Variovorax paradoxus: one gene and its partner. The protein of the gene in region 1 interacts with the protein of each later gene in a pairwise test. Links are inferred from orthologs where the notes say so. Each region holds a gene or a part of one and is shown on either strand. Other genes may lie near its edges.

Evidence for each region.
Region 2: the proteins of GOQ09_RS14990 (region 1) and rlmB interact in binary tests that used the Escherichia coli proteins (3 or more experiments, as listed by UniProt). The link is inferred for Variovorax paradoxus from one-to-one orthologs.

Annotation. Positions count from the first base shown.
Region 1 is NZ_CP046622.1:3,224,706-3,240,788, forward strand. The notes cover bases 6,987-9,829. They hold GOQ09_RS14990 (NAD(P)H-hydrate dehydratase), read left to right. Parts: upstream 6,987-7,597; coding sequence 7,598-9,061; downstream 9,062-9,829. Other genes in these bases: GOQ09_RS14985 (D-amino acid dehydrogenase), read left to right, coding at 6,987-7,547; GOQ09_RS14995 (SDR family oxidoreductase), read right to left, coding at 9,072-9,829. Outside these bases: GOQ09_RS14950 (phosphatidate cytidylyltransferase), read right to left, coding at 1-746; uppS (polyprenyl diphosphate synthase), read right to left, coding at 776-1,519; frr (ribosome recycling factor), read right to left, coding at 1,528-2,097; pyrH (UMP kinase), read right to left, coding at 2,109-2,831; tsf (translation elongation factor Ts), read right to left, coding at 2,934-3,857; rpsB (30S ribosomal protein S2), read right to left, coding at 3,939-4,691; GOQ09_RS14980 (amidase), read left to right, coding at 4,914-6,239; more of GOQ09_RS14985, read left to right, coding at 6,291-6,986; more of GOQ09_RS14995, read right to left, coding at 9,830-9,836; rnr (ribonuclease R), read right to left, coding at 9,898-12,165; GOQ09_RS15010 (YkvA family protein), read left to right, coding at 12,882-13,274; GOQ09_RS15015 (hypothetical protein), read right to left, coding at 13,585-13,863; 30S ribosomal protein S12 methylthiotransferase RimO, read right to left, coding at 14,032-15,438; polyhydroxyalkanoate synthesis repressor PhaR, read right to left, coding at 15,480-16,040. UniProt on the Escherichia coli protein: Bifunctional enzyme that catalyzes the epimerization of the S- and R-forms of NAD(P)HX and the dehydration of the S-form of NAD(P)HX at the expense of ADP, which is converted to AMP.
Region 2 is NZ_CP046622.1:2,469,152-2,480,447, forward strand. The notes cover bases 4,854-7,709. They hold rlmB (23S rRNA (guanosine(2251)-2'-O)-methyltransferase RlmB), read left to right. Parts: upstream 4,854-5,836; coding sequence 5,837-6,583; downstream 6,584-7,709. Other genes in these bases: GOQ09_RS11645 (hypothetical protein), read left to right, coding at 4,854-5,803; GOQ09_RS11655 (NAD(P)/FAD-dependent oxidoreductase), read right to left, coding at 6,624-7,709. Also shown: GOQ09_RS11615 (helix-turn-helix domain-containing protein), read right to left, coding at 1-846; GOQ09_RS11620 (PLP-dependent transferase), read left to right, coding at 900-2,093; GOQ09_RS11625 (hypothetical protein), read left to right, coding at 2,109-3,074; GOQ09_RS11630 (hypothetical protein), read left to right, coding at 3,144-3,347; GOQ09_RS11635 (arylesterase), read right to left, coding at 3,425-4,105; GOQ09_RS11640 (ABC transporter ATP-binding protein), read left to right, coding at 4,104-4,826; more of GOQ09_RS11645, read left to right, coding at 4,823-4,853; more of GOQ09_RS11655, read right to left, coding at 7,710-7,835; GOQ09_RS26110 (SoxR reducing system RseC family protein), read right to left, coding at 7,952-8,122; GOQ09_RS11660 (helix-turn-helix domain-containing protein), read right to left, coding at 8,244-8,831; GOQ09_RS11665 (GNAT family N-acetyltransferase), read left to right, coding at 8,901-9,425; GOQ09_RS11670 (aldo/keto reductase), read right to left, coding at 9,422-10,381; GOQ09_RS11675 (chromate transporter), read right to left, coding at 10,409-11,017; GOQ09_RS11680 (chromate transporter), read right to left, coding at 11,014-11,296. UniProt on the Escherichia coli protein: Specifically methylates the ribose of guanosine 2251 in 23S rRNA.

The DNA of each region.
Region 1 (16,083 bases):
TTGGCGCCCGCGCTGCGCTTGATCAGCGATTCGACCAGGTCGCCGACAACGCTCATCGCGGCAAGAAACACCACGCCCACGAGCAGCAGCCACCAGCCGCGCTCATGCAGACGGGTGTAGAGGCTTGCCACGGTTGCACCAGCCGCCCTGTCGGCCCAGACCCACGCAAAAGCCAGCACCACCACGCCTGCCATGCCGCCCCATACGCCTTCCCAGCTCTTGCCGGGGCTGATAGTGGGAGCGAGCTTGCCGCGGGTGAACTTGAGGCCGAAGGCGCGGCCCGCGAAATAGGCAAAAACGTCGGCCACCCAGACCAGCACAAGAATGGAAAGCAGAAAGTTGATGCCGACCATGCGCGCCTGCACGGCCGCGAGCCAAGCCACCCAGAGCGCCAGCAACCCGCCGACCAGCCGCAGGCCGCGCGGAATGCGGGGCCAGCCCGGCACGGCCACGCGCAGCAGCGCGGCGCCACCAAGCACCCAGGCGGCGCTGGCCAGCAGCCACATGAGCATCAGTGGCCGCTCGAGCAACCCGAGCCACCACGACAACGCACAAAGCGCCACCGTCTCCAGGCCAAGGAACACCGACAGTTGCTGCCCGTACCCATTGAGTCGGCCCCACTCCCAGGCTCCGGCACCGATCAGCACCAGCATGACGCAGGCAAATGGAACGTGCGACGGATAGAAAAGCGCCGGCAGCAAGATCGCCAGCAGGACGATGGCCGTGAGAATGCGTTGTTTGAGCATGCGGCGGTATTTCGGGCCGTTGAAGGCCGTCAGGCCAACTGGCGATCTGAGGTGGAATCGCTGCCAGCCGTGACCTGCGCGGAAGTCTTGCCGAAACGGCGCTCGCGAACCTGGAATGCGGCAATTCCCGCATCCAGTTCGGCTTCGTCGAACTCCGGCCACAGCTTGTCGCTGAAGAAAAGCTCCGCATAGGCGCTTTGCCACAGCAGGAAGTTCGACAGGCGCTGCTCGCCGCCAGTGCGAATGAGCAGGTCGGGGTCGGGCACATGAGCCAGGGCCATCGCGCGATCGAGATTGGCTTCGGTGAGCGGCTCGCCCTGCTCGGCCAGCTTGGCGGCTGCCCGTGCAATGTCCCATCGGCCGCCATAGTTGAAGCAGACGTTGAGTATGAGCTTGGTGTTCTGCGCCGTGGCCTCTTCGGCATCGACCAGGCCTTGCACCATCTTTTTGGAGAGCCCGGCCCGCTCGCCGACGAAGTGCAGCCGCACGCCGTCGCGGCTCAGCTTGGGCACTTCGCGTGCGAGCGCACCGACCATGATTTCCATCAGCCCCGAAACCTCTTCGGGTGGCCGGTTCCAGTTTTCGGACGAAAACGCGAACACCGTGAGAATGCCCACGCCGCGATCGACGCAGGCCCTGACGCAGCGGCGCAGCGATTCGACGCCCTGCTTGTGACCCGCCACGCGAGGCAGGAATCGCCGCGTGGCCCAGCGTCCGTTGCCATCCATGACGATGGCAACGTGGTGGGGAATCTGCAGCGAAGACGAGGCCATGCGCAGCCTCAAACGGCCATGATCTCCGCTTCCTTGGCCGCGACCAGCCGGTCGATTTCCGCGATGTGGCGGTCGGTGACCTTCTGGATCTCGGCCTCGGCGCGCTTCTGGTCGTCTTCAGAGGCGAGCTTTTCCTTGACCAGCTTCTTGACCGCTTCGTTCGCGTCGCGGCGCAGGTTGCGCGTGGCGATCTTGGCGCTTTCGCCTTCGTTGCGGACCAGCTTGGTCATTTCCTTGCGGCGCTCTTCGCTCATTGCGGGAAGCGGCACGCGGATCAGGTCGCCCATCGAGGCCGGGTTCAGGCCCAGGTCGCTTTCGCGGATGGCTTTTTCGATTTTTGCGCCCATGCCCTTTTCCCAGGGCTGGACGCTGATGGTGCGCGAATCGAGCACCGATACGTTCGCCACCTGGCTCAGGGGAACCTGCGAGCCGTAGTACTCCACATGGATGGAGTCGAGCAGCGCGGAGTTGGCGCGGCCGGTACGAATCTTGGTGAGGTTGTTCTGGAACGCAGCCAGCGACTGGTTCATCTTCGCATCGGTCGTGCTGCGAATTTCTGCAATGGTAGGGGTGGTCATCTCAATACTCCTCAGGCATGCACCAGCGTGCCTTCGTCCTCGCCCATGACGACGCGCTTGAGTGCGCCGTTCTTGAAGATCGAGAACACCTTGATCGGCAGCTTCTGGTCGCGGCACAGCGCAAAGGCCGTGGCGTCCATGATGCCGAGATTTTGCGCGATTGCCTCGTCGAACGTGAGCGTGGAATACCGCGTTGCATTCGGATGGGTCTTGGGGTCGGCGGAATAGACACCATCGACCTTGGTCGCCTTGAGCACCAGCTCGGCACCTATTTCGGCACCGCGAAGCGCGGCGGCCGTGTCGGTGGTGAAGAACGGATTGCCGGTACCCGCGGCAAACACCACGACCTTGCCCTCTTCGAGATACTGCAGCGCCTTGGGCCGCACGTAGGGCTCGACCACCTGCTCGATGGCAATGGCGGACATCACGCGAGCCACCAGACCCTGCTTGTTCATGGCGTCGGCTAGCGCTAGCGAGTTCATCACCGTGGCCAGCATGCCCATGTAGTCGGCCGTGGCGCGATCCATGCCAACCGAACCTCCCGCGACACCGCGGAAGATGTTGCCGCCGCCGATGACGACGGCGACTTCCACACCCATGTTCACCACCTCAGCCACCTCTTCGACCATGCGAACGATGGTCGCGCGGTTAATACCAAAGGCATCGTCCCCCATTAACGCTTCACCCGACAGCTTCAACAAGATTCGCTTGTGGGCTGGACGGGGATCAGACATGGGCAATTTCCTTACTTGGGTTGGCGGGGGCGAGTGTAGAACGAGGCGGTGAAAAAGCGGCGGCACACACACGCGCGCCGTCGCTTTAGGGCGTAACAGTTTTTACGCGGCGGCCTTGGCGGCAGCAACTTGCGCGGCCACTTCGGCTGCGAAGTCGTCGACCTTCTTTTCGATGCCTTCGCCGACCACATACAGGGTGAAGCCCTTGATGGTGGTGTCGGCGGCCTTGAGCATCTGCTCGACGGTCTGCTTGTCGTTCTTCACGAACGGCTGGTTGTGCAGCGAGACTTCCTTCAGGTACTTCTGCACGCCGCCTTCGATGCGCTTCGCAACGATGTCGGCAGGCTGCGCCTTCTTGCCTTCGGCTTCGGCCGTCTTGCGGTCTTCTTCCGCCTTGCCGGCGGCAACGGCGCGCTCTTTCTCGATCAGGTCGGCGGGCACGTCTGCAGCCGAGATCGCGACCGGCTTCATGGCGGCGATATGCATTGCCACGTCCTTGGCCGACGTTTCGTCGCCCTCGAACTCGACCATCACGCCGATGCGCGTGCCGTGCAGGTACGAAGCCAGCTTGCCGTTGCCGGCAAAGTGCTTGAAGCGGCGGAAGCTCATGTTCTCGCCGATCTTGCCGATCAGGCCCTTGCGCACGTCTTCGAGCGTGGGGCCGAAGCCGTCCTGCTCATAGGGCAGCGCGCCGAGCGCAGCGATGTCGGCGGGGTTGTTCTTGGCGACCAGCATCGCGGCAGCGTTGGCCATGGCCAGGAAGCTGTCGTTCTTGGTGACGAAGTCGGTTTCGCAGTTGATTTCGATCATGCCGCCGGCCGAGCCTTCGACAAACGCCGTGACCACGCCTTCGGCGGTGATGCGACCCGAAGCCTTGCCAGCCTTGTTGCCGAGCTTGATGCGCAGCAGCTCTTCGGCCTTTTCCATGTTGCCGTCGGCCTCGGTCAGGGCCTTCTTGCATTCCATCATGGGCGCGTCGGTCTTTGCGCGCAGTTCGCCGACCATGCTTGCGGTGATTGCAGCCATTGTTCTATCTCCGTGTCCAAAAAATCAGATTAAAAAAAAGGGGCACCAAAGCCCCTTCTTCAGGCGCGTGAGAGCACTCGATCAGGCCGAGGCGCCCTCTTCGACTTCGACGAATTCGTCGCTGCCTTCGGCGATGGCCTTGACCACGTCACCGGTGGCGCTGTTGCGGCCTTCGATGATCGCGTCGGCGATGCCGCGGGCGTACAGCGTGACAGCCTTCGACGAGTCGTCGTTGCCGGGAATGACGTAGTCGATGCCTTCGGGCGAGTGGTTGGAGTCCACCACGCCGATCAGCGGAATGCCGAGCTTCTTGGCTTCTGCCACGGCGATCTTGTGGAAGCCCACATCGATCACGAAGATGGCGTCGGGCAGCGCGGTCATGTCCTGGATGCCGCCGATGTCCTTTTCGAGCTTCTCGATTTCACGCGTGAACGTGAGCTGCTCTTTCTTGCTCAGGCTTTCGAGGCCGGCTTCTTGCTGGGCCTTCATGTCCTTCAGGCGCTTGATCGAGGTCTTGACGGTCTTGAAGTTGGTCAGCATGCCGCCGAGCCAGCGGGTGTCAACGAAAGGCACGCCGGCGCGGCGGGCTTCGGCAGCCACGATTTCACGGGCCTGGCGCTTGGTGCCGACCATGAGGATGGTGCCGCGATTGGCGGTGAGCTGCTTGGCGTACTTCATCGCGTCCTGGAACATCGGGAGCGACTTTTCCAGGTTGATGATGTGGATCTTGTTGCGATGGCCGAAGATGAACGGAGCCATCTTGGGGTTCCAGAAGCGGGTTTGGTGACCGAAGTGGACACCGGCTTCCAGCATTTCGCGCATGGTGGTCGACATTGAAATTACTCCAAAGGTTGGGTCTAAAATCCAGCCCGTTTTGCGCCTCCTTCGAATGGAGTCACAACACCTTGATTGGGCCGGTTTGCGAATGTGTCTGGCTGGGTGCGGCGAGAGCCGTCGCATGATCAGCGAAACCCAACGAGTATAGCACGGCCTGCCCCCGTCCTTCCCCCTTGTCCCACCCCGGAACCGAGCCGTCCGCGCCCTCGCAGCCAACCCATGAACGACCTTCACGCCGTCCGTCTGAACCTTCTGGCAGGCGGCAGCGATGCACGCACCGAAATGGAGCGCGCCATCGAGATTTCCGAATCGCCGGCCTGCAAGCATGTTTTCACCCGCACGCTGTTCGACGACGCCCGCCGGCAAGCCGACCGGCCGGCGCTTCAAAGCAGGCTCGCCGGGCTGGCGTTCACCGCCAAGGACCTGTTCGACATCGAGGGACAGCCGACTCCTGCCGGCTCCATGGTGCTTTCGCATGCCCCGGCCGCCAAGGCGGACGCCGTAGCCGTGGCGCGGCTGCGCGCCGCAGGCGGCGTACTGACGGGCCGCACCAACATGACCGAGTTCGCTTTCTCCGGCGTGGGCGTCAACCCCCATCACGGCACCCCGGCAAATGTGAGCGACCGGGCCACGCCGCGCATTCCGGGAGGCTCTTCTTCCGGCGCCGCCGTTTCGGTTGCCACCGGAGCGGCGTTCATCGGGCTGGGCTCCGACACCGGCGGCTCGATCCGCATTCCCGCGGCGCTGAACGGCATCGTCGGCTTCAAGAGCACCGCCCGACTGGTTCCGGCCGACGGCGCCCTGCCGCTGTCGACCACGCTGGACACCGTTTGCGCCATGACGCGATCGGTGCGGGACGCCGTCACCGCACATGAAATCCTCGCAGCGCGCCGCGTGACTGCCGGCGCAGCCTCTCTGGGCGCATACCGGTTGGCCGTGGTGAAGAACGTTTTTTTCGACGGCATCGAGCCTGCCGTGGCCCAGGCTTTCGAAGGCGCGCTGCGAGCATTGCGGGCCGCTGGCGCCCAGATCGAGGAAATCGCATTGCCTGAATTGGCAGAGCTGCAGGCCATCAACGCCACCGGCGGATTTTCGGCGGCCGAGTCTTACGCCTGGCACCGGCTGTTGCTGGAACGCAGCGGCGCCGGCTACGACCCGCGCGTTGCGCAGCGCATTCTCAAAGGCGCCGGCATGAAGGCGCATGAATACATCGACCTTGTGAATGCCCGGCGCGCCTGGATTGCCCGCGTCGAAGCGGCGCTCGCGCCCTACGACGCCGTGCTGTCGCCAACCGTGCCGATCACCGCGCCTCCCATCGCGAGCGTGGCACCGGGGGCCGAGCGCGACGACGAGTTCTTTCGCGTCAACGCACTGCTGCTGCGCAACCCGTCAATCGTCAACATGCTCGACGGCTGCGCCATTTCACTGCCCTGCCATGCCGCCGGCGAGCTGCCCGTCGGCTTGATGCTGTGGCACGCGGCACTGCACGACGACGCCGTTCTCGCGATTGCCTTACAAACAGAACACGCACTGCGAAGACAATAGGCTGCACGCCTAGCGACGGGCGTCAGCCATTTCTTCTTACTCAAGCATTCAATGAAAATCGCGATCGTGGGCGCCGGCATCATCGGCGTCACCACCGCCTGGGAACTGGCTTCGGACGGCCATGAAGTGTCTGTGTTCGAGCGCCGCGGCGCGGCCGCCGAGGAAGCCAGTTTTGCCAATGCGGGTGTGGTCGCACCGGGCTATGTAACGCCGTGGGCCGCACCGGGCATGCGCGCCAAGGTGCTGCGTTCACTGCTCTCTTCCCACGGCGCCATCAAGCTGCGCTGGCCGCTGAATTCACGCGACATCGGCTGGATGTCGCGCTGGCAAAAGGCCTGCAAGCTCGAAACCTATCTCGCCAACCGCGCCCGCATGCAGCGGCTGGCGTTCTACAGCCGCACCCGCCTGCACGAGGTGACCGAGGCGCGCGAACTCAGCTACGAGCGCAGCGACGGCTACCTTGTGCTGCTGCGCTCCAAGCGCGAGAAAAAGCTGGTGCAGCCCGGCCTCGACGTGCTGCGGGCGGCTGGCAGCGTCTTTCGCGAAGTCGACGCCGACGAGGCTCGGCGCATCGAACCCGCGCTCAGCACCGACACGGCGCTTGCAGGCGCCATCTACCTGCCCGAGGACGAAGTGGCCAACTGCCGCCAGTTCGCGCTGCTGCTCAAGTGGGAGGCCGAGGCACTCGGCGCCCAATTCCACTTCAATTGCGACATCGCGCCGCTGAGCCGCGCCGAGCCCACATCCGTTTCGCTTGCAAGCGGTTCCCCGCCGCTGCGGTTCGACGCCGTCGTGGTGTGCGCCGGGCTGGCCTCGGCAGCGCTTGTGCGGCCGCTCGGGCTTCGGGTTCCGCTTGCTCCCATCTACGGCCACTCCATCAGTGCGCCAATTCGCGAATCGCTCAATGCGCCGCGCAGCGCGGTGATGGACGAACGCTACAAGGTCGCGATCTCGCGCTTGGGCCAGCGCGTGCGCGTGGCCGGGAGCGCCGAAATCGGCGGTTCGCTGAGCACCATGAATCCATCCGCAGTGCAAACGCTCTACAAGGTGCTGCACGACTGGTTCCCCGGCGCGGTCACGCTGCAGTCGGGCGTGCAGCAATGGAAGGGCGCGCGGCCGATGCTTCCCGACGGCCCTCCGGTGCTCGGCGCCAGCGGCGTGCCGGGCGTCTGGCTCAACCTGGGCCACGGCTCGAGCGGCTGGGCGCTGTCGTGCGGCAGCGCGCGGGTGGTGGCCGACCTGATCGGGGGCCGCGATGCCGGCGTCGACCTCGAAGGCCTGGGCGTCGAGCGGCTCCATCTTTCCTAGAGATACCGCCGCAGCTCCTGCCAGGGCACATGGGGCGGCAAAATGAACCGATGCAACGCATCACGTCCGAAACCGTCGCCGACCTTTTCGATATCGCGGCAACGCGGCGCATCGAGGAGGCGGCCGCAGCCGCCCTGCCCGCCCACACGCTGATGCAGCGCGCCGGCCTTGCGGTTGCGCGCCTGGCCATGGCTGTCGCGCCGCATGCGCGCACGGTATGGGTCGCCTGCGGGCCGGGAAACAACGGCGGCGATGGTTTTGAAGCGGCCGCGCAGTTACAGCAACGTGGCTTTCTGCCGATCGTCACTTTCGCCGGCGACGAGAACCGCCTGCCGCCGGACGCGAAGGCATCGCTGCAGCGAGCCAGGGATGCCGGTGTGATCTTCGCGCCCAACCCGCCCGCAACCTATGGACTGGCCATCGATGCGCTGCTCGGCATCGGCGCCACCCGGCCGCTCGAGAACGCCATGGCCGAATGGCTGCGGCAGATGCATTCGACGGCGCAACCGGTACTGAGCGTCGACGTGCCGTCCGGCCTGGACGCGGACACCGGCGTTTCAAGCGCCATCCCTCATTCGAGTGCCGCATCGTTCCGCTTCTGCATCACCTTTCTGACCCTGAAGCCAGGCCTCTTTACGGCGCAGGGCCGCGATGCCGCAGGCACGGTGTGGTTCGACGACCTGGGTTGCAGCGGCAGCATCGCTGAACCGCCCGCCGCGCGCCTTGCGGGCCGGCCGGCGGCCCCGCCACGCAGCCACGCATCGCACAAGGGCAGCTATGGCGATGTCGCCGTGATCGGCGGCGCACCCGGCATGGCGGGCGCCGCGCTGCTGGCCGGATCGGCTGCGCTGCATGCGGGGGCCGGACGCGTATTCGTGGGCTTGCTCGACCCGAGCGCCACCCCTGTCGACCTTGCACAGCCCGAGCTGATGCTGAGAGACGCCGATGCGCTCGATCTTTCAGGCATGACGGCGGTCTGCGGATGCGGCGGAGGCACAGACATACGCGCGGTGCTGCCGCGCGTGCTGGCGACAGCGGCTGCACTGGTGCTCGATGCCGATGCACTGAACGCCATTGCGAGCGACAGCGCGTTGCAAACGCAACTGGCATCACGCGGCCGACGCGGAAGGCCGACCGTCATCACACCGCATCCGCTCGAAGCCGCGCGCCTGCTGGATTGCACGGCCGCCGACATTCAAGCCGACCGGCTGGCAGCAGCCCGCGAACTGGCATCGCGCTATGGCGCAGTTGCCGTGCTCAAAGGCTCGGGAACAGTCATCGCCGACAACAGCGGCGCGCCGCCCGTGCTCAACCCGACTGGCAATGCCGCGCTCGCAACCGCCGGCACGGGCGATGTGCTGGCCGGGATGATCGGCGCCGCGATGGCCTCGAAACAATCGCCATTCGAGGCTGCGCAAAGCGCCGTCTGGCGCCACGGCCACATCGCGGACACCTGGCCGGCCAATGCGCCCCCGCTGAGCGCCGGTGGGCTGGCGCGCCAGGCACCCGGCTGATGAGGAGGTTCTAGCCGCGTCCGACGAAGGGCATCTTCGTCGCCATCACGGTGTGGAACAGCACGTTGGCTTCCAGCGGCAGGTTTGCCATGTAGAGCACCGACTGCCCGACGATCTTGACGTCCATCAGCGGCTCGATCGCCAGTTCACCGTTGGCTTGCGGCACGCCCTTGGCCATGCGCGCGGCCAGCTCGGTCATGGCGTTGCCCACGTCGATCTGGCCGACTGCGATGTCGTACTTGCGCCCGTCGAGCGACGCGGTCTTGGTGAGACCCTCGACGGCATGCTTGGTCGCCGTGTAGGCCGGCGAATTCGGCCGCGGCGCGGTGGCCGAAATGGAGCCGTTGTTGATGATGCGGCCGCCTCGCGGGCTCTGCGCCTTCATCGTACGGAACGCCTGCTGAATGCAGAAGAACATGCCGTTCAGGTTGATGTCGACCACACCGCGCCATTGATCCGGCGTCCAGTCTTCAAACGCACCCGGTGGGTTGCCCACGCCGGCATTGTTGAACAGCAGGTCGACACGGCCGAAGCGTTCGACCACCGCGGCGAAAAGTGCCTGCACCGATTCGGCATTGGCCACATCGGTGGGCACCGCAAAGGCGCGCGCACCAGCCCCGGACTCTTCGGCCACCTGCTCCAGGGGCTCGGGGCGGCGCCCCGCCAGCCCAACGCTCCAGCCATCGGCCAGCAATGCGAGCGCCGCGGCGCGTCCGATGCCCGTGCCGGCACCCGTGACGATTGCGATGCGGCCCTTGTTGTTTTCTACGCTCATGCTCAGTGTCTCCTTCTCAGCTTGTCTGTCTTGCTTGTGTATGGATGCGATGCGTTGTGCGTCATGTGCGGCGCGGTGGCTTGCGACCCTTCATCTTGTTGGCGGCCTTCTTCACCGCCGACTTGAAGGCCTGCATCGCCGATTGAGGCCCCGCAGCTGCACCGATGGCGCGGTCGCCGCGTGGTTCGGGGGCGGCCTCGGCCTTGTGGCGCGAGCTGCGCTTGGCTGACGCCTTGACCGGCACGCCGGCCGAGCCCACGCCCTTGTCCTTCATGGCACGCGACGTGAGTTCTTCGCCCTCTCGCACCAGCCGGAAATCGATCTTGCGCCCGTCCAGGTCGACGCGGCTCACCTGCACCCGAACGCGGGTGCCAATGGCGTAGCGGATGCCGGTGCGCTCGCCGCGCAGTTCCTGGCGCATTTCGTCGAACTTGAAATACTCGCCGCCGAGCTCGGTGATGTGCACCAGCCCCTCGACATACATGGCGTCCAGCGTCACGAAGATGCCGAAGGTGGTGGCCGCGGTGACCACACCGCCGTATTCCTCACCCAGGTGCTCGCGCATGTACTTGCACTTGAGCCACGCCTCGACATCGCGGCTGGCTTCGTCGGCACGGCGCTCGTTGGCGCTGCAATGCAGGCCGGCGGCTTCCCACGCCAGCACTTCCTTGCTGGGCGCGACCGTGGCCTTCTGCGGCTTGGTCGTCGGCGCCTTGACGCGAGAAGCCAGCCGTTTGGCGAGCTTGGCATGCGCCTCGCCCGGCGTCGGCAGCATCGGCAGCTGATAGCGCGTCTTGCCGAGAATCGCCTTGATCACACGGTGCACCAGCAGGTCCGGGTAGCGCCGGATCGGGCTCGTGAAGTGCGTGTAGGCCTCGTACGCCAGGCCGAAGTGGCCGCTGTTGATGGGCGTGTAGATCGCCTGCTGCATCGAGCGAAGCAGCATGGTGTGGATCTGCTGCGCGTCGGGCCGCTCCTTGGTGGCTTCGGCAATGGCCTGGAACTCGCCGGGCCGTGGGTCGTCGGTAATGCTCAACCCCACGCCCATGGCCTTCAAATAGCCGCGGAGGATTTCCTTTTTCTCGGGCGTCGGGCCTTCGTGCACGCGGAACAGGCCCGGGTGCTTGCCTTCGGCGATGAAGTCGGCGCTGCACACGTTGGCCGCGAGCATGGCTTCTTCGATGAGGCGGTGCGCTTCGTTGCGCGTGCGCGGCACGATCTTCTCGATGCGGCCGGCGTCGTCGCAGATGATCTGCGTCTCGGTGGTTTCGAAGTCGACTGCGCCGCGCTTGCCGCGCTGCTTGAGCAGGGCCTTGTAGACATCGGCCAGGTTCAGCAGATCCTTCACGCGGTCCTTGCGCTTGGCTGCCTCAGGGCCGCGCGTGTTGCCAAGAATGGCCGCCACTTCGGTATAGGTGAAGCGCGCATGGCTGAACATCACCGCCGGGTAGAACTGGTAGGCGTAAATCTCGCCGTCGGCGGCCACGAGCATGTCGCACACCATGCACAGGCGCTCGACCTCGGGGTTCAGCGAGCACAAGCCGTTAGAAAGCTTTTCCGGCAGCATCGGGATAACGCGGCGCGGAAAGTAGACACTGGTCGCGCGGTCGTAGGCGTCGATGTCGATCGCCGAGCCGGTCTGCACATAGGCGCTGACGTCCGCAATGGCCACTAGCAGGCGCCATCCCTTGCCTCGGCCAACCTTCGCGGGCTCGCAGTACACCGCGTCGTCGAAGTCGCGCGCGTCTTCGCCGTCGATGGTGACCAGCGGCACGTCGGTCAGGTCGATGCGGCCCTTCTTGTCCGCAGGCCGAACCTTCTCCGGCAAGGCCTTGGCCTCGGCCAGGCATTCGGCGGAAAACTCGTGCGGCACGCCGTACTTGCGCACGGCAATTTCGATCTCCATGCCCGGGTCGTCTATTTCGCCAAGCACTTCCTTCACGCGGCCCACGGGCTGCCCGAACAGGGCCGGCGGCTCGGTGAGCTGCACCACCACAACCTGTCCCACCTTCGCGGGACCGGTCGCGCCCTTTGGAATCAGTACGTCCTGTCCGTAGCGCTTGTCTTCGGGCGCGACGAGCCAGATGCCGCCTTCATGCAACAGGCGGCCGATGATCGGCTGCTCGGGGCGCTCGACGATTTCGACCACCCGCCCCTCGGGACGCCCGCGCCTGTCTTGCCGCACCACGCGCGCCTTGACGCGGTCTTTGTGCAGCACCGCACGCATCTCGTTCGGGGGCAAATAGATGTCGGCTTCGCCGTCGTCGCGCTGCACGAAACCGTGTCCGTCGCGATGTCCCTGAACAGTTCCTTCAAATTCATCCAGCAGACCGCTGGAGTGGCCATTATTTTTGATATGATTCTCTCTTTCCTGAAATTCAAAACATAACTGCTTCGGCAGCTATGTGGGCCCAGATGGCGGAATTGGTAGACGCACTAGTTTCAGGTACTAGCGAGTAACATCGTGGAGGTTCGAGTCCTCTTCTGGGCACCACCCCTACCAAGCTGAAACCCCTGTGAATCTGTGATTTACAGGGGTTTTTTCTTTTCCCTGGGAACATGATCGAGGGATGCTCTCCCTCTCGAAAACCGGCCACGGCCAAGGCAGGCCAGACCGACGAAAATCCGCCGCATTCGCGCACACCATCGCAGTCCCTAAGCGGGAGTTTTTGCGAAACGGTTTTCGACGACACGGATTCGGACAAGTGGAACGGGCTTCGTCTCATGAAGTGATGCAGCAACCTGCTCACCGAGGAGCGGCTTTTCGCCATTCTGACGCAGTACATCGACGAATGATCGCGCACAGTCTCATGAAGCGCGGCAACCGAGTCAATACACCGCGTTGCCAATAAAGGTGAACCGCAAACCCAACCTGATGAGCGCGGCGTTCAACTCGCTGCGCGATCACAGGACGGATCTGCGGAGTTGCGACAGGCCTTGAAGCCCGCCGTGCACCTTACCACGCCAAGGTTGCGGCCGATCCGGCCAGCCGATTGTTCCGCGCGGTCCGCCATACTCGGGCCGGCCGACCGCCGCTTCTCGTCCATGTCCATTTTCCAGAACATCCGTCAGTGGGCTTCGCGGATCAAGCGCGACGCCGTCACGCTGTGGTTTGCCTACCGGCATCCTGGCACGCCGTGGTTCGCAAAGGCGCTCGCCGCCTTTGTGGTCGCGTATGCGCTGAGCCCGATCGATCTGATTCCAGATTTCATTCCGGTACTTGGCTATCTGGACGACGCCTTGCTGCTGCCCGGCCTGATCTGGCTGAACATCCGGCTCATTCCCGCAGCTGTTCTCGAGGAATGCCGCGTCGGCGCAGACACGTGGATGAAAGAGCAAGGCGCGAAGCCCCGAAGCATGACGGGCGCGGTTCTCGTTCTTGCGGTCTGGATCGCCGCTGGCGTTGGTTTGTGGGCTTGGTTCATCACGCGCGCCTAGCCTTGCCGCGGCACACGCGGCTTCGAGACTCAAAAGTGTGGCGAAAGTCACACTTTTCCATCAATATGCTTCAAAAAGTAACGTGAAAACGCACAAAAGGTTACGTTTGGTTTGAAAATATGGACATCAAACCTACTGGAAACCATCGTGATCGCAGCATTTACCTTGTTAATCGGCATGTTCCTCGGCGCGTTGTTCATGAGCCTCCTGGTCATTTCGCGCTCGGATGACTGACGACAGCCGGGCCGTGGCCGCCCCACCCAAGCCCATCGAAAAGCCCGCTTACGCGGGCTTTTCTTTTTGGGTCTGGCTACGTCAGCAGATTCGACTTGGGCCTGCGGCTCGTTTCAATCGAGTAGATGGCGGGCTTTTCCTGCTCGGCCCTCGCGTCGGGCTCCACGCCGGGAGCAGGCAGCGGATAAACCTCATGGGTCAGGCGCTTCACTCGGTCTGCGTACATCATTGCCAAGGCGGCGTGATGCTCCGCCGCCGCCTGGTGTTCGAGGCGTGCCATCTGCGCCTCCTGCAGCAACGCCGCCGCCCTTTTGAGGTGAAGGCTGGAACCGGATTGAAAGAGTTGGAAGAACATGGAACCTCCTCGAAGCAGAGGCAGCCACATTCAAGCCTTGGGTTCTACGTGTCTGTAGGCGCACAACTTTTCAGGCTGTCGTTCGGCCCTTAGTTCGCAGGTCGGCCAGTGCCGCCGCATAACCGGCAACGCTGCGGCGGCGTGTTTCGAGTTGCAGGGCCGAACGGCTCAGATCGGCAAGGCGATCAGATCGTGGCCTTCGGCGCCGACGATGCGGGCCTTGGTGAATTCACCCACCTTGAGCGTCTTGCTGATTTTCTCGGGTGGCAGCAGGCGCACGGTGCCGTCGATCTCGGGCGCGTCGGCATAGGTGCGGCCAACGCCGCCCTTGCGACCCATGCCGGGCGCCGAATCCACCAGCACCTGCATCGTTGCACCGATACGCTGTTGCAGCTTGGCAATCGATACGGCTTCAGCCACTTCCATGAAGCGGGCACGGCGCGCTTCGCGCTCGGCGGCCGGCAGCATGCCGGGAATGTCATTGGCCGTTGCGCCTTCCACCGGGCTGTAGGCAAAGCAGCCCGCCCGGTCGATCTGCGCTTCGCGAATGAAGTCGAGCAGGTGCTCGAACTCCTGCTCGGTCTCACCGGGAAACCCGGCGATGAAGGTGCTGCGGATCACGAGTTCGGGGCAGACCTCGCGCCAGCGCGCAAGGCGCTCCAGGTTCTTTTCGCCGCTTGCCGGCCGCTTCATGCGCTTGAGCACATCGGGGTGGCTGTGCTGCAGCGGCACGTCGAGGTAAGGCAGCACCTGCCCGCTCGCCATCAACGGAATGATTTCGTCCACGCTCGGGTATGGGTACACATAGTGCAGACGGACCCACGCGCCGTACGGCTCGGCAATTTCGCCCAGCGTGCGCACCAGTTCGAGCATGCGGGTCTTGACCGGCTTGCCGTCCCAGAACCCGGTGCGGTACTTCACGTCCACGCCGTAGGCCGAAGTGTCCTGGCTGATTACCAGCAGCTCCTTCACGCCACCTTCGAACAAGGCCTTGGCCTCGCCAAGCACGTCGCCGACCGGCCGCGACACCAAGTCGCCGCGCATCGAGGGAATGATGCAGAAGGTGCAGCGGTGATTGCAGCCTTCGCTGATCTTCAGGTATGCATAGTGGCGCGGCGTGAGCTTGAGGCCGGCAATGCCGAAGGTGTTGGGAACGAGATCGACGAAAGGGTCATGCGGCTTCGGCAGGTTGGCATGCACCGCATCCATTACTTCTTGCGTGGCGTGCGGACCGGTCACGGCCAACACGCTCGGGTGCATTTGCCGAACCAGGTTGCCGCCCTGGTCGCCCGTCTTGGCGCCAAGGCACCCCGTGACGATGACGCGGCCGTTCTCCGCCAGGGCCTCGCCAATGGTATCCAGGCTTTCCTTCACCGCATCGTCGATGAAGCCGCAGGTGTTGACGATCACCAGGTCGGCGCCCTCGAAGGTCTTGGCCGTCTGGTAGCCCTCAGCGCTGAGCTGGGTCAGGATCAATTCGGAATCGGTAAGGGCCTTGGGGCAGCCCAGGCTCACAAAACCGACCTTGGGGGCAGCCGGCGTGGCGGTACGTTCGGGGGAGGCAACTTCGCTCATATATGCCTCTATTGTCCCAGCTATCGGCCGGGACCGGGAATTCAGGGGCGTTTGATGCCGAATGCGCCCAGAACCTGCTCGGTATTCTTCTGCATCTGTTCCTGCATTTGCAGGAACACGTTCTTGGACTGCTCGACGTAATTGCCCATCAGCCCCTGCAGCATTGGCGACTGCATGGTCATGAAGCGCGACCACATTTCGGGCGTCAGCCCTTCGGCCTTTTCGGCGAGCTGGGCCTGCACTTCGGTCATGGCCTGGATGTTCTTCTCGAGGTACGGCCCCATATAGCCCTGCATCGCTTGTCCGTAAAAACGGATGATGTTGGCCAGCACCTGCTCGGTGAACATGGGGGCACCGCCCGCCTCTTCTTCGAGAATGATCTGCAGCAGGATGCTGCGCGTGAGGTCGTCCCCGGTCTTGGCATCGCGCACCACGAACTGGGCGTTCTGTATCACCAGCTGCTTCACCTCGGTGAGCGTGATGTAGGTGGATGTCTCGGTGTCGTAGAGCCTTCGGTTGGGGTACTTCTTGATTACACGTTGCACCGGCTTCACCCCGGACTTCTTGCTCTGCACTGCGGACTCCTTCACATGGATGCCCATGTCATCCGATCAATTCTAGGTAGCGGTTTTGCTGCATCGCGAC
Region 2 (11,296 bases), 760 kb from region 1 along the record:
ACCTGTTGTCGTGCCCGCCGGAACATGCCGCGGCGACGCGGCCCCCGCCCGCCGCCACGCCTGCGGCGACATGTCCGCCAGCGCTGAGAACTCGCGGCTCAGGTGCGCCTGGTCGCTGTAGCCGGCGGTGAGTGCAATCTCGGCCCAGCTTTGCGCGGGGTCGCCTGCCAGCGTCAGCGCACGATTGAAACGCATCACGCGTGCGTATTCCTTGGGGCTGAGGCCGATGGCGCCGCGAAAGAGCGCGATGAAGCGGCGGTGGCTGTACCCGCTGCGAGTTACCAGTCCCTCGATCGAAGGGCTTCCATGGGCCAGCGGTCCGAGAGTTGCGGCGATGCCCGGGTGCAGGCCGCGCAGACCGGCGCCGAACGAGTCGATGGCACGCTGCGCGAGCAAGGCTTCGAAGACTGTGAGCTGTCTGTCGAGGCCGCCCGCGGCATGAACCTGCTCGAGCGCGGCATCGGTCTGCCGCGCGCCCCACAACGCATCGAGCGGCGTGTGCTGGCTGGCCAGTGCGTCTTCCGGCGCACCCAGCAGGGCTCGGGCTGCGCCGGGCTGAAGCTGCGCGCCGACGGAGCGCGTGGCCACCGACACGTCGCGCATGTACGAGGCGGCGCGCGCGCCGCCGACGATCGCGTAACCGCAGGTCTGGCCGCGCGTGTCGTCAGCGCTACCGAATAACTTCAGCGGCGGACCCGACAAGCGGAACACCACGTGCATGCCGCCCGTAGGCAGCACGTGTTCGCGCGCGCCCGGCCGTTCGGTCGGCACGCCTTCAGGCGCCGAGGCCCACAGCAGCTTCACGAAGGGCTGCAGATGGGGAGGAGGAGGCCGCGTCAGCTGCATCAGCGCATTGTGAGGCGGAAGCCGCGGCAGCCCAGTCGCGCTAGCATTCACCCATGAGCAAGCCCTCCACGACCCTGATTCACCATCCCTACAAGCCGCCAGCCAACTTCGCTGCGCCGCAGCCGGGGATCTACAAGGCCTCGACCGTGTTCTTCGCCGACGTGGCCGCCATGCGCGCACGCGACTGGAAAACCAAGGCCGGCTACACCTACGGCCTGCACGGCACGCCGACCACCTTCACGCTCGAGGAACGCCTGGCCACGCTCGAAGGCGGCACCGAATGCCTGCTGGTGCCAAGCGGGCTTGCTGCCATCTCGCTGGTCGCCTTCGCTTTCCTGAAGAGCGGCGACGAGGTGCTGATTCCCGACAACGCCTACGGGCCCAACAAGGCGTTGGCGACCGGCGAATTAGCCAACTTCGGCATCACGCACCGCATGTACGACGCGATGAACCCGGCCGACCTGCAGGCCAAGCTCTCGGACCGTACGCGGCTCGTGTGGGTCGAGGCGGCGGGCTCGGTGACGATGGAGTTTCCCGACCTGCCGGCCCTGGTGGACGTCTGCCGCGCCCGCGGGGTGGTCACGGCGCTGGACAACACCTGGGGTGCGGGCCTGGCGTTTGCCCCCTTCGATTTCAACGGAAGCGGGCAGGGCGTCGACATCTCGGTGCATGCGCTCACCAAATACCCGAGCGGCGGCGGCGACGTGCTGATGGGCAGCGTGATTACGCGCGACGAGCGGCTGCACCGTGCCCTCAAGCTGACCCACATGCGCATGGGCTTTGGCGTGGGCGTGGGCGATGTGGAGACGCTGCTGCGTTCGCTGCCCAGCATCGGGCTGCGCTACGCCGCCCACGACCGCACCGCCCGAGAACTGGCACGTTGGCTCAGCGGCCGCGAAGAAATCGCCCAGGTGCTCCACCCGGCGCTGGAGGAGTCGCCGGGCCATACGAACTGGCGCGCCCTCTGCGGCGAAACCGACTTGGCCGCGGGCCTGTTCTCGGTCGTGTTCGACGCACGCTACAGCACCGAACAGGTCGACCGCTTCTGCGACAGCCTGAACCTGTTCCGTCTCGGCTACTCATGGGGCGGCCCGGTCAGCCTGGTGGTGCCCTACGACATCGGCCTGATGCGCGATGCGAACGTGGCTCCCTGGCCGCACAAGGGCACGCTCGTGCGCTTCTCGATCGGCCTGGAGGACGTGGAAGACCTGCGCGCCGACCTGCAGCAGGCGCTGCTGCAGATGTAGGCCTTGCCCAGGCGCATGGCAAGAAAAAATCGCAAGAGCCAGTCCATCGCCGCGTCCGCCGCGCGCGGCATGGCACCGGCACGCGCGGCCGATACCCATACCGCTGGGCCGCGCGTGCTCGAGGTTCCCGCGCACGTGCTGAAAGCGCTGGCAGGTGAGGGGCCGTTGGAGGGTGTGCCGGACCTCGCGGCCACCCGGCTCCTGCTCGGCGGGCTGGTGGCGATTTTCGCGTTGCTGGCGCTCTCCCTTGGGGCCGCGGTGCTGCTGCAGGACGACTGGTCGAACCTGCACGGCAACGAGGGGATCGTCGCGCTGGCCGTGCTCGCGCTTGTTGCCGGGCTGGGTGGCGGGCTCTGGTATCTGCTGCGGCAGTTTGCGCAGGTGGGCCAGGGCTCGATCCGGATCGACGCCGAAGGCATGCGTTGGGGCGATCCCGCGTCGCCGCAGGCCGTGGCCTGGCGCGAGGTCTGCCGCGGGCGCGCCGGCCTGCAGGATGTGAAAACCGAATTCACTTCGAGCGATGCGATCGTCAAGCGGCTTGTCTTCCAGCGGGCCGCAGGCGGCGGCGAAACCATCGATGTGAAGCTGCCCCTGGCGCTGACCATGGACGCCCCGCGCGTGGTGCGCTTTCGCAACCGCGCCGCGCTCCTGCGTGCGTTGCTCCTGCGGCTCGCCACGCAGCCCCGGCCGCGCCTGCGCTTTGCCGCCGAGGTGTTCATCGACGCCGGCATCGATCCGCAAACCTGGGAGCCCATGCTGGCGCCAAGGCGCTGGATGTGGCTTTCGTCCCTTGCCGCGCTGCTGCCGGTGTTGGCCGTGTTTCTCTTCTGGCCTCTGGGCGAACACGTCGGCTGGATGATTGCGGCCCTGGTCCTGGCGATGGTGGCCGGCGCCGGTGCCATGGGCTGGTTCATGGACCAGCGCTATCCGGGTTTGCAAGGTGTGTTCGAGTTCGAAACACCCTCCGGCCCCATGCCTTGAGACCGCACCGTTATCGCTTACAGTAGGCTACGCACAGTCACCGTGACTGTCTCGCCTCAAGGAGAAGCAGTGGCAACACCAAATTACGGCTACGAAAAGCGCCAGAAGGAGCTGGCCAAGAAGAAGAAAAAGGAAGAGAAGCTCCGCGAGAAGGCCAATCGCAAGCTCTCTCCAAGCAGCGAAGGACTCGCCCCGGGCGACCCGGAAACCGATGTGGCCTCGCTCGAACGCGACCCGCCGACGGTGCCCGAGCTGCCGACCAAGAACGGCTGATTCGCCGATCGACACTTTCGACAAAAAAGCCGCTGCAGGCCTTTGGGCATGCAGCGGCTTTTTTGTTTGCGGCCGGCTTACTTGGCGGCAAGCAGCTTGCGCAGTTCCGGCCACACGTTCTCGAGCAACCGGGGCTGCGCCGCGGCCGTGGGATGAATGCGGTCCGCCTGGAAGAGCGCAAGCGCGTCTGGCGCATCGGCCACGCCCTTGAGAAGAAAGGGCACCAGTGCCGCCTTGGTGGCGCTGGCCACCTTGCCGAACACCGCCTCGAAGCGCCGCGTGTAGTCGCCGCCGTAGTTGGGCGGCACCTGGATGCCGACGATCAGCACCTTGGCTCCGGCCGCCTGTGCCGCCCTGGTGATCTGCAGCAGGTTTTCCTCGGTGTTCTGGAGCGGCAGGCCGCGCAGGGCGTCGTTGGCGCCAAGCTCCACCACCACGTGGCTGGGCTTGTGCTGCGCCAGCAACGACGCAAAGCGGGCGCGCCCGCCCGAGCTGGTGTCGCCGCTGATGCTGGCGTTGACCACCGTGGCCGGGATCTTTTGCTCAGCAAGCCGCTTCTCAAGCAGGGGCACCCAGCCTTCGCCGCGCTTCAGGCCGTATTCGGCGCTCAGCGAATCGCCGAGCACCAGAATCACCGGTTTGCGGGGCGCCGCAGCCTGTGCGGTCTGGGCGTGTGCCGTTGCCGATGCCCCTGCAATGCCGGAAGCGGCGGCGGTCAAGATAAAGTCACGTCGATTCAAAACGAAAAGCCTTTCCATGTCCCAACTCCCGTCTGAAGCCATTGTCGCCGTCGAGCACGTGTTCAAGTCCGTTACAGACTCGACCGGTACGCTGGACATTCTGCAGGACATCGATTTCACCCTGGGCGCGCGGGAAACCGCCGCCATCGTGGGGGCTTCGGGCTCCGGCAAGAGTACCTTGCTGTCGATCATCGCAGGGCTGGACACGCCCACGCGCGGCACCGTCAAGCTCGCGGGCGACGACATCTTTGCCATCGACGAAGACGCACGCGCCGCTCTCCGGGCCCAGCGCGTGGGGTTCGTCTTCCAGAGCTTCCAGCTGCTCGGCAACCTGAGCGCACTCGAAAACGTGATGCTGCCGCTGGAGCTGGCCGGCCGCAAGGACGCGCGCAAGGCCGCTACCGAAATGCTCGGACGGGTGGGGCTCGGGCAGCGGCTCGGGCACTATCCCAAGGTACTCTCAGGTGGCGAACAGCAGCGCGTGGCCTTGGCTCGGGCATTTGTGGTTCAGCCGGCCCTGCTGCTGGCCGACGAGCCCACCGGCAGCCTCGACTTTGCGACCGGCGAGCAGGTGATGCGCCTGATGTTCGACCTGAATCGCGAACTCGGCACCACGCTCGTGCTCGTCACGCACGACCGCGGCATTGCGGCCCAGTGCGAGCGCCGCATCACCATCGAAGCCGGGCGCATGGCGCTCAACGAGTCCAAGCCCGTGCTGGTGGCCTCGCTCGAGGCATGATCGTTCCCAGGTTCTGGGCCGAAGGCCGAATCCAGGAGCGGGTGGAGGGCAAGCAGATCACCGTGCGGCGCTACGGCTGGTCCGACGACAGCCCGATTGCCGCGCAGGCGCATGCCGACCAGCGCACGCAGGAAGCCTTCGAGCGCATTGCCCGCGGCGAGCAGCTCGACCGCCGCGAGCGCAAGCTGGCCTACAACGGCGCCCAGGGCGTGCCCATCCGCGAGGAAATCGTCGAGCGGCAAGGCGACACTGTCATTACCCGCAACAGCTACGGCGCGCGATGCCTCAACACGCCCGATGTGCTGTTCGTGGACATCGACTTCGAGGAGCCGCTGCGCGGCAGCGTGTTCGGCTTTGCGCTGGCGCCCGCGCTGATTGCGGGCGTCGTCGGTGGATGGACCGCCAAGACCTGGGTGGGCGGGCTGATCGCGGCCCTCGTGGTCTTCATCGTTGCCTACCGCATCGGCCTCGCCAAGAAGCGCGGCGAGGCCAGCACCAACCCCTCGCCTGAAAAGCGCGCGGCCGAGCGTATCGGCCGCTTCGTGCACCAAAACCCGGACTGGCACCTGCGCCTCTACCGCACCCCGGCCGGCTTTCGCGTGCTGGCGATGCACGACGTCTTCAGCCCGGCCGACCCGGCGGTGGCGGAATGCTTCGAGGCGCTGGGCGTCGACAAGACCTATGCGCGCATGTGCCGCAACCAGAACTGCTTTCGCGCCCGGCTGAGCGCCAAGCCCTGGCGCATCGGCATCGGCGAACACATGCGGCCGCAGCCGGGCGTCTGGCCCGTGTCGCCCGAGAAGCTGCCGGTGCGCGACGCCTGGGTGGCGCGCTACGAAAAAGCCGCTGAAAGCCATGCCGCATGCCAGTACCTGGAAAGCGCCGGCAACTGCGGCCGGGTGCATCCGAACGCGCTGGCCGTGCAGGAACTGCACGACGAAAAAGCCGGGGCGCACAGCGGTTTGCCGATTGCCTGAAAGGCAGGGCGCGCCGCCCTCGATAATCGAGGGATGTCTTCCCCTAAAGTGATCTTCGGCTTCCATGCCGTGGGCGTGCGCATCAAGACCGCGCCCAAATCGGTGCTCGAAGTGATGTTCGACACCAGCCGGCGCGATGCGCGCATGAAACAGTTCATTGCGCGCGCGCAGGAAGCCGGCGTGCGGCTGGTCGAGGCGGACGGCCTGCGCCTCGCCAAGCTCAGCGGCAGCCACGGCCACCAGGGCGTGGTGGCGCGGGTCGAGCCCGTTGCGCAGGTCCGCTCGCTCGACGAACTGCTCGAGGGCCTCGAAGAAGCCGGCACCGTGCCCCTTCTGCTGGTGCTCGACGGGGTGACCGACCCGCACAACCTGGGCGCCTGCCTTCGCGTGGCCGACGGCGCCGGGGCGCATGCGGTCATCGCGCCCAAGGACCATGCGGCGGGCATCAACGCCACTGTGGCCAAGGTGGCGAGCGGCGCTGCCGAAACCGTGCCGTACTTCATGGTGACCAACCTGGCGCGCACGCTGAACGAGCTCAAGGAACGCAACATCTGGTGCGTGGGCACCAGCGACGATGCGCCCGGCACCCTCTACCAGAGCGACTTGAAGCGCCCGCTGGCACTGGTGCTCGGCGCCGAAGGCGAGGGCATGCGCCAACTCACCCGCAAGACCTGCGACGAGCTCGTGAGCATTCCGATGGCCGGAGCGGTCGAAAGCCTGAACGTCTCGGTGGCAAGCGGCGTGTGCCTGTACGAGGCGATGCGCCAGCGCAGCGCCTGACGCCGATTACTTGCGCCAGCGTGGCCTGCTGGCGCGCTAGCTAGTTCCTGCCCAATGGGCTGGCCTTGCGATGAAAGTACACCAGCTCCGCCACTCGCCGCAGCTGCGGCGTACCGAGCAGGCGATTGAACATCCAGTCGCTCTGGAAGTGATCGAAAGCCCAGCGCATCGCTCGCTTGAGCCTAAACCTCGGATAGCTGCGCACGAACCAGCCGGCTGGGTCTTGCGCCTTGCCTCGAACAAACTGCGCGATGGCTTCGCCGGCACGTTCCCCGTGCTGCAGTGCCGTGTGAATGCCGCCGGCCGTCACCGGCGACACCATGCCGGCCGCATCGCCCACCAGCAGCGCTCGCTCGCGGGCGACCACGGGCAGCACGCCGCCGCAGGGGATCATCCCGGCGCGAATCGCCACGGGTGGCGCGTCGCCGGGCGACACGACCGAGGCGATCTTTCGCAGCAGTGGATCGAGCCGGAGCGCCGCCGCGTCCTGCATGCCCATGCGGCGCGCGAGCCCGATCTGGCTCACGCCGAACCCGTCGAGCGCCCATCCGATGTAGCCCGGCGCCAGCCGGCGGTCGACGAAGCAGTGCAGAAAACCAGGCGCCATGCTCGCGCCTCGGTATTCGTGCTCGACGCCATAGAGAAAGCGCGTGTTGCGCGACAGGCCGAGGGCCTTGGCAACGCGCGAGTGCGGCCCGTCGGCCCCCACGATGTAACGGGCTGAAATGCAGGTGCCCTGGCCAGGGCTGTGGGCCAGCGGGATCTCCCAGCGGTCGTTCATCCAGAGCGCCTGCTCGAACAGCGTGCCAAGACGCACGTCGACGCCGCTGGCACGGGCCGAGTCGACCATCCAGTCGAGCAGGGCGGGCGCATCGGTGGCCCAGAACCAGTAGCCCGGCGCATGCAGGTCCACGTGGCGCATATCGGGCGAATAAAGCCGAACGCCATCGATGCGGCGTACCAGCGCGGGCGGCACTTCCGCAAGCCACGGCACCGTATCCACCGCATCCTTCACGATGATGCCGGTGGTGTGCAGCTTGGCGCCGGCGCTGGACTTTTTCTCCAGCACCATCACGCTGAGGCCGGCCAGCGCTGCGGCGCGTGCGCAGGCCAGGCCGGCAAAGCTGGCCCCAACCACGAGCAGGTCGACCTGGGTGGTCGAAACCCGTTCGGCCACCATCAACGAGGCAGGCGTGGCAACAAGGGGAGAGGGGGCGTCGTCGAGACGGGCGAAGGAACTTGAGGCGGACATGGGCGAGCTGACTTGTAGCGATGCGCACCGCGACCTGCGGTGCGCACGCGAAGTTAGCTACGCCATGTGCGCGCGGCGTGAAGCCTGTGTGAAATGAGCGGCAGCCAGCATCGAACTCAGGAAGGGTCCTTGCTGCGTGTGCGCCCCACTGCGCTGAAGATGCCGATGCCCAGGATGATCAGCGCGCCAATGCCGATGTAGAGCGTGGGCACGCCGGCGACCGAGGCGCCCCAGGCGAGGCCACCCAGGAAAATCAGAAACCCGATCATGTAGAGCACAAATGACATGCTTGTTTCCTCGAAACTGTGATGCCTTGCAGTATCTCGGCCGGTGCCGGGGCCAGCACAGGCCTTCGTCGCCAGTCGCTGTGGGAACTTGCCTACTACTTCTAGGCCGGCCAGCGCCGGCTTACGGGGGCGATGCAACCAGCAGGTAGCGGCAGCCAGTGCGGCCAAGAGCCTTGAAAACCAGCGGGCGATCCACGCCAAAATCCAGGCAATCACCCTCGGCCAGTTCGAAACGCTCGTCGCCATAGTCCACCCGCAGCGCGCCTTCGAGCATCCAGAGGCATTGGCGATACGGCTTGCCGCTCCATCGCGGATAGCCGACCTGCGCCGAGCGCGGCAATTCGATCTCCACCATCTCCACGCCGCCGTTCGCACCGCGCTCAAAAATTTGCCGGCGCAAATAGCCGGCCTCGGGGTCGCGCCATACCTCCTGCTCAGCCCGGGTGCGCAGCCGGCGCGCCGAGCCCTTGTCTTCGGTCAGCAACTGCGCAAGCGGCACGCCCAGTCCGGCGGCAAGCCGGCCCAGCAACACGGCGGTCGGGCTGCTTTCCGCACGCTCGACTTTCGAGATCATCGCCTTGCTGACGCCCGAAAGCCCGGCCAGCTCCGCAAGGCTCAGCCCCTTGGCTCGGCGCAGCGCATTAAGCCGGTCCGCGATGAGCGAGTCGATGCCGGCGGGTTCATCGGGCGGAGAAGAATTGTTTCTCATATGAGACCATTATTCTCCTATATTAGACAATCTGCCCCACATGTCGCCGCCAGTTCGAAAGGAACCAACATGCGCCTGATTACCTGCACGGAGGAGGCCCACGCGGGCTCCATCCTCGCCATCCTCAACGAAGCCATCGTCAGTTCGACCGCGCTGTACGACTACAAGCCGCGCACGCCCGAGAGCATGGTCGCGTGGTTTGCGACCAAGCGCGCCAACGGGTTTCCGGTGATCGGCGCCGAGGACGAGGAGACCGGCAAGCTGCTGGGCTTTGCGAGTTACGGCGCGTTCAGGGCCTTTCCGGCCTACAAGTACACGGTGGAGCACTCGGTGTACGTCGAGGCCGGGCACCGCGGCGCTGGTCTCGGCCGCACGCTCATGGAGGCGATCGTTGCGGAGGCGGTCGCGCGCGATGTGCATGTGATGGTCGGTGCCATCGATGCGGCGAACGCCGGCAGCATCGGCCTGCACGAACGGCTGGGCTTCGAACATGCCGGCACCGTGCGGCAGGCCGGGTTCAAGTTCGGCCGCTGGCTCGACGTGGCCTTTTATCAGCGGATTCTTTCGACCCCGCTGAATCCGGTCGACGGCTAGCTTTCTTCGCTGGCGCGGTCCAGCATCTGGATGGTGCCGGCATCCAGCTTGAGCTGGGTGGCCACGACCAGTTCCTCCAGCTGCGCAATCGAGGTTGCGCTGGCAATGGGGGCGGTGACCGAAGGCCGTGCAATTTGCCAGGCGATGGCCACCTGGCCCGGCTTGGCGTTGTACTGCTGGGCCACCTTGTCGAGGGCCTCGAGAATGCGCAGGCCGCGCGGGTTCAGGTACTTCTTGGTGGTGTTGGCACCGCGCGCGCTCTTCGACGCGTCGGCTTCGGTGCGGTACTTGCCAGTCAGAAAACCGGCCGCGAGCGCATAGAAGTTGATGACGCCCACCTCGCGCTTCACGCACAGCGGTTCCAGTTCGTCTTCGAACACCGCGCGGTCGTACAGGTTGTAGAGCGGCTGCAGGCTTTCGTAGCGTGCAATGCCGAGCCGTTCGGATATGTCGAGTGCTTCAGCCAGCCGAGGCGCGCTGTAGTTCGAGGCGCCGATGGCGCGCACCTTGCCGGCCTTGATCAGCTCGTCGAAAGCGCCCAGCGAATCCTCCAGCGGCGTGGCGGTATCGTCATCGTGCGCCTGGTACAAGTCGATGAAGTCTGTCTGCAGGCGCTTGAGCGAAGCCTCGACCGCTTCGCGGATGTATGCGGGCGACAGGCCTGACTTGCCTTCGCCCATCGGCTTGCCGACCTTGGTGGCCAGCACCACGCGGTTGCGCTTGCCGCTTTGCTTGAGCCATTTGCCGATGATGGTTTCGGACTCGCCTCCGGTATGGCCCGGCACCCAGCTCGAATACACGTCGGCCGTGTCGATGAAGTTGAAGCCCGCATCGAGCCAGGCGTCGAGCAGGCGGAACGAGGTGGCTTCGTCCACCGTCCAGCCGAACACATTGCCGCCGAAGGCGAGCGGTGAAACCAGGAGGCCCGAGCGGCCCAGCGAGCGAAGTTGCGACATGAGTTTCTTCCCTAAAAAGAGCGAGGATCAGACAAAACCGATGGCACCGAGCAGCGCGCCCGCGCCGAGCAGCCACAGCAGGTGAATGCGCGTGCGCCACACGACAAGCGTTGCCGCCGCGCTCAGCAGCCACAAATGCCAGGCGGGCGCGTCGCCCGAATGGTTGCCCGCCGCGAGCACCCAGCCGGTGGCAATCAACAGGCCCACCACCACCGGCGCCATGCCTTGCTTGAAGGCGCGCACGCCGCGCTTGTCGCGGTTGCGGTGGCCCCAGCGGGTGGCAAGATAGGTGAGGGTGGTGCTCGGCAGCATGATGCCGACCATGGTGACCATGAGCCCCAGGAAGCCGAGCATCCACGCGCTCGGCCCGGCGCCGATGCCGCCGCCCGCGTTGAGGCCGACGTTCCAGCCCATGAGCGCGACAAAGAGCACGTTGGGCCCCGGCGCGGCCTGGGCTATGGCGACCGACGAGCTGAACTGCGCGTCGGTCAGCCAGCCGTGCTGCGCGACAAGGTAGCGGTGCATGTCGGGCACCGTGGTGATCGCGCCGCTGATCGACAGCAGCGACAGCAGCAGGTACTGGCCGAAGAGCGCAAGCCAGTCGTGCCATTGCATCACGATCGTTATATGGCTCATGGCGCAATCCTCCGCCACGTCCAGGCGCAAGCCACGCCGCCCACGGCCAGCAGCACCCAGCCGAGCGGGATTTTCAGTACCGCGATGGCGCCGAACACCAGTGCCACGAACACCAGGCAGGCGGCAAAGCCCAGCGGGTGCTTGCGCAGTTGCGGAATCAGCTTGATGCCGGTAGCGGCAATCAGGCCGCCCGACACCGCCCCCATGCCGCGGAGCGCGCCCGCCACCTGCGGGTTGCCGGCGTAGTGGGCGTACAGCACGGCCAGCATCAGAATGACG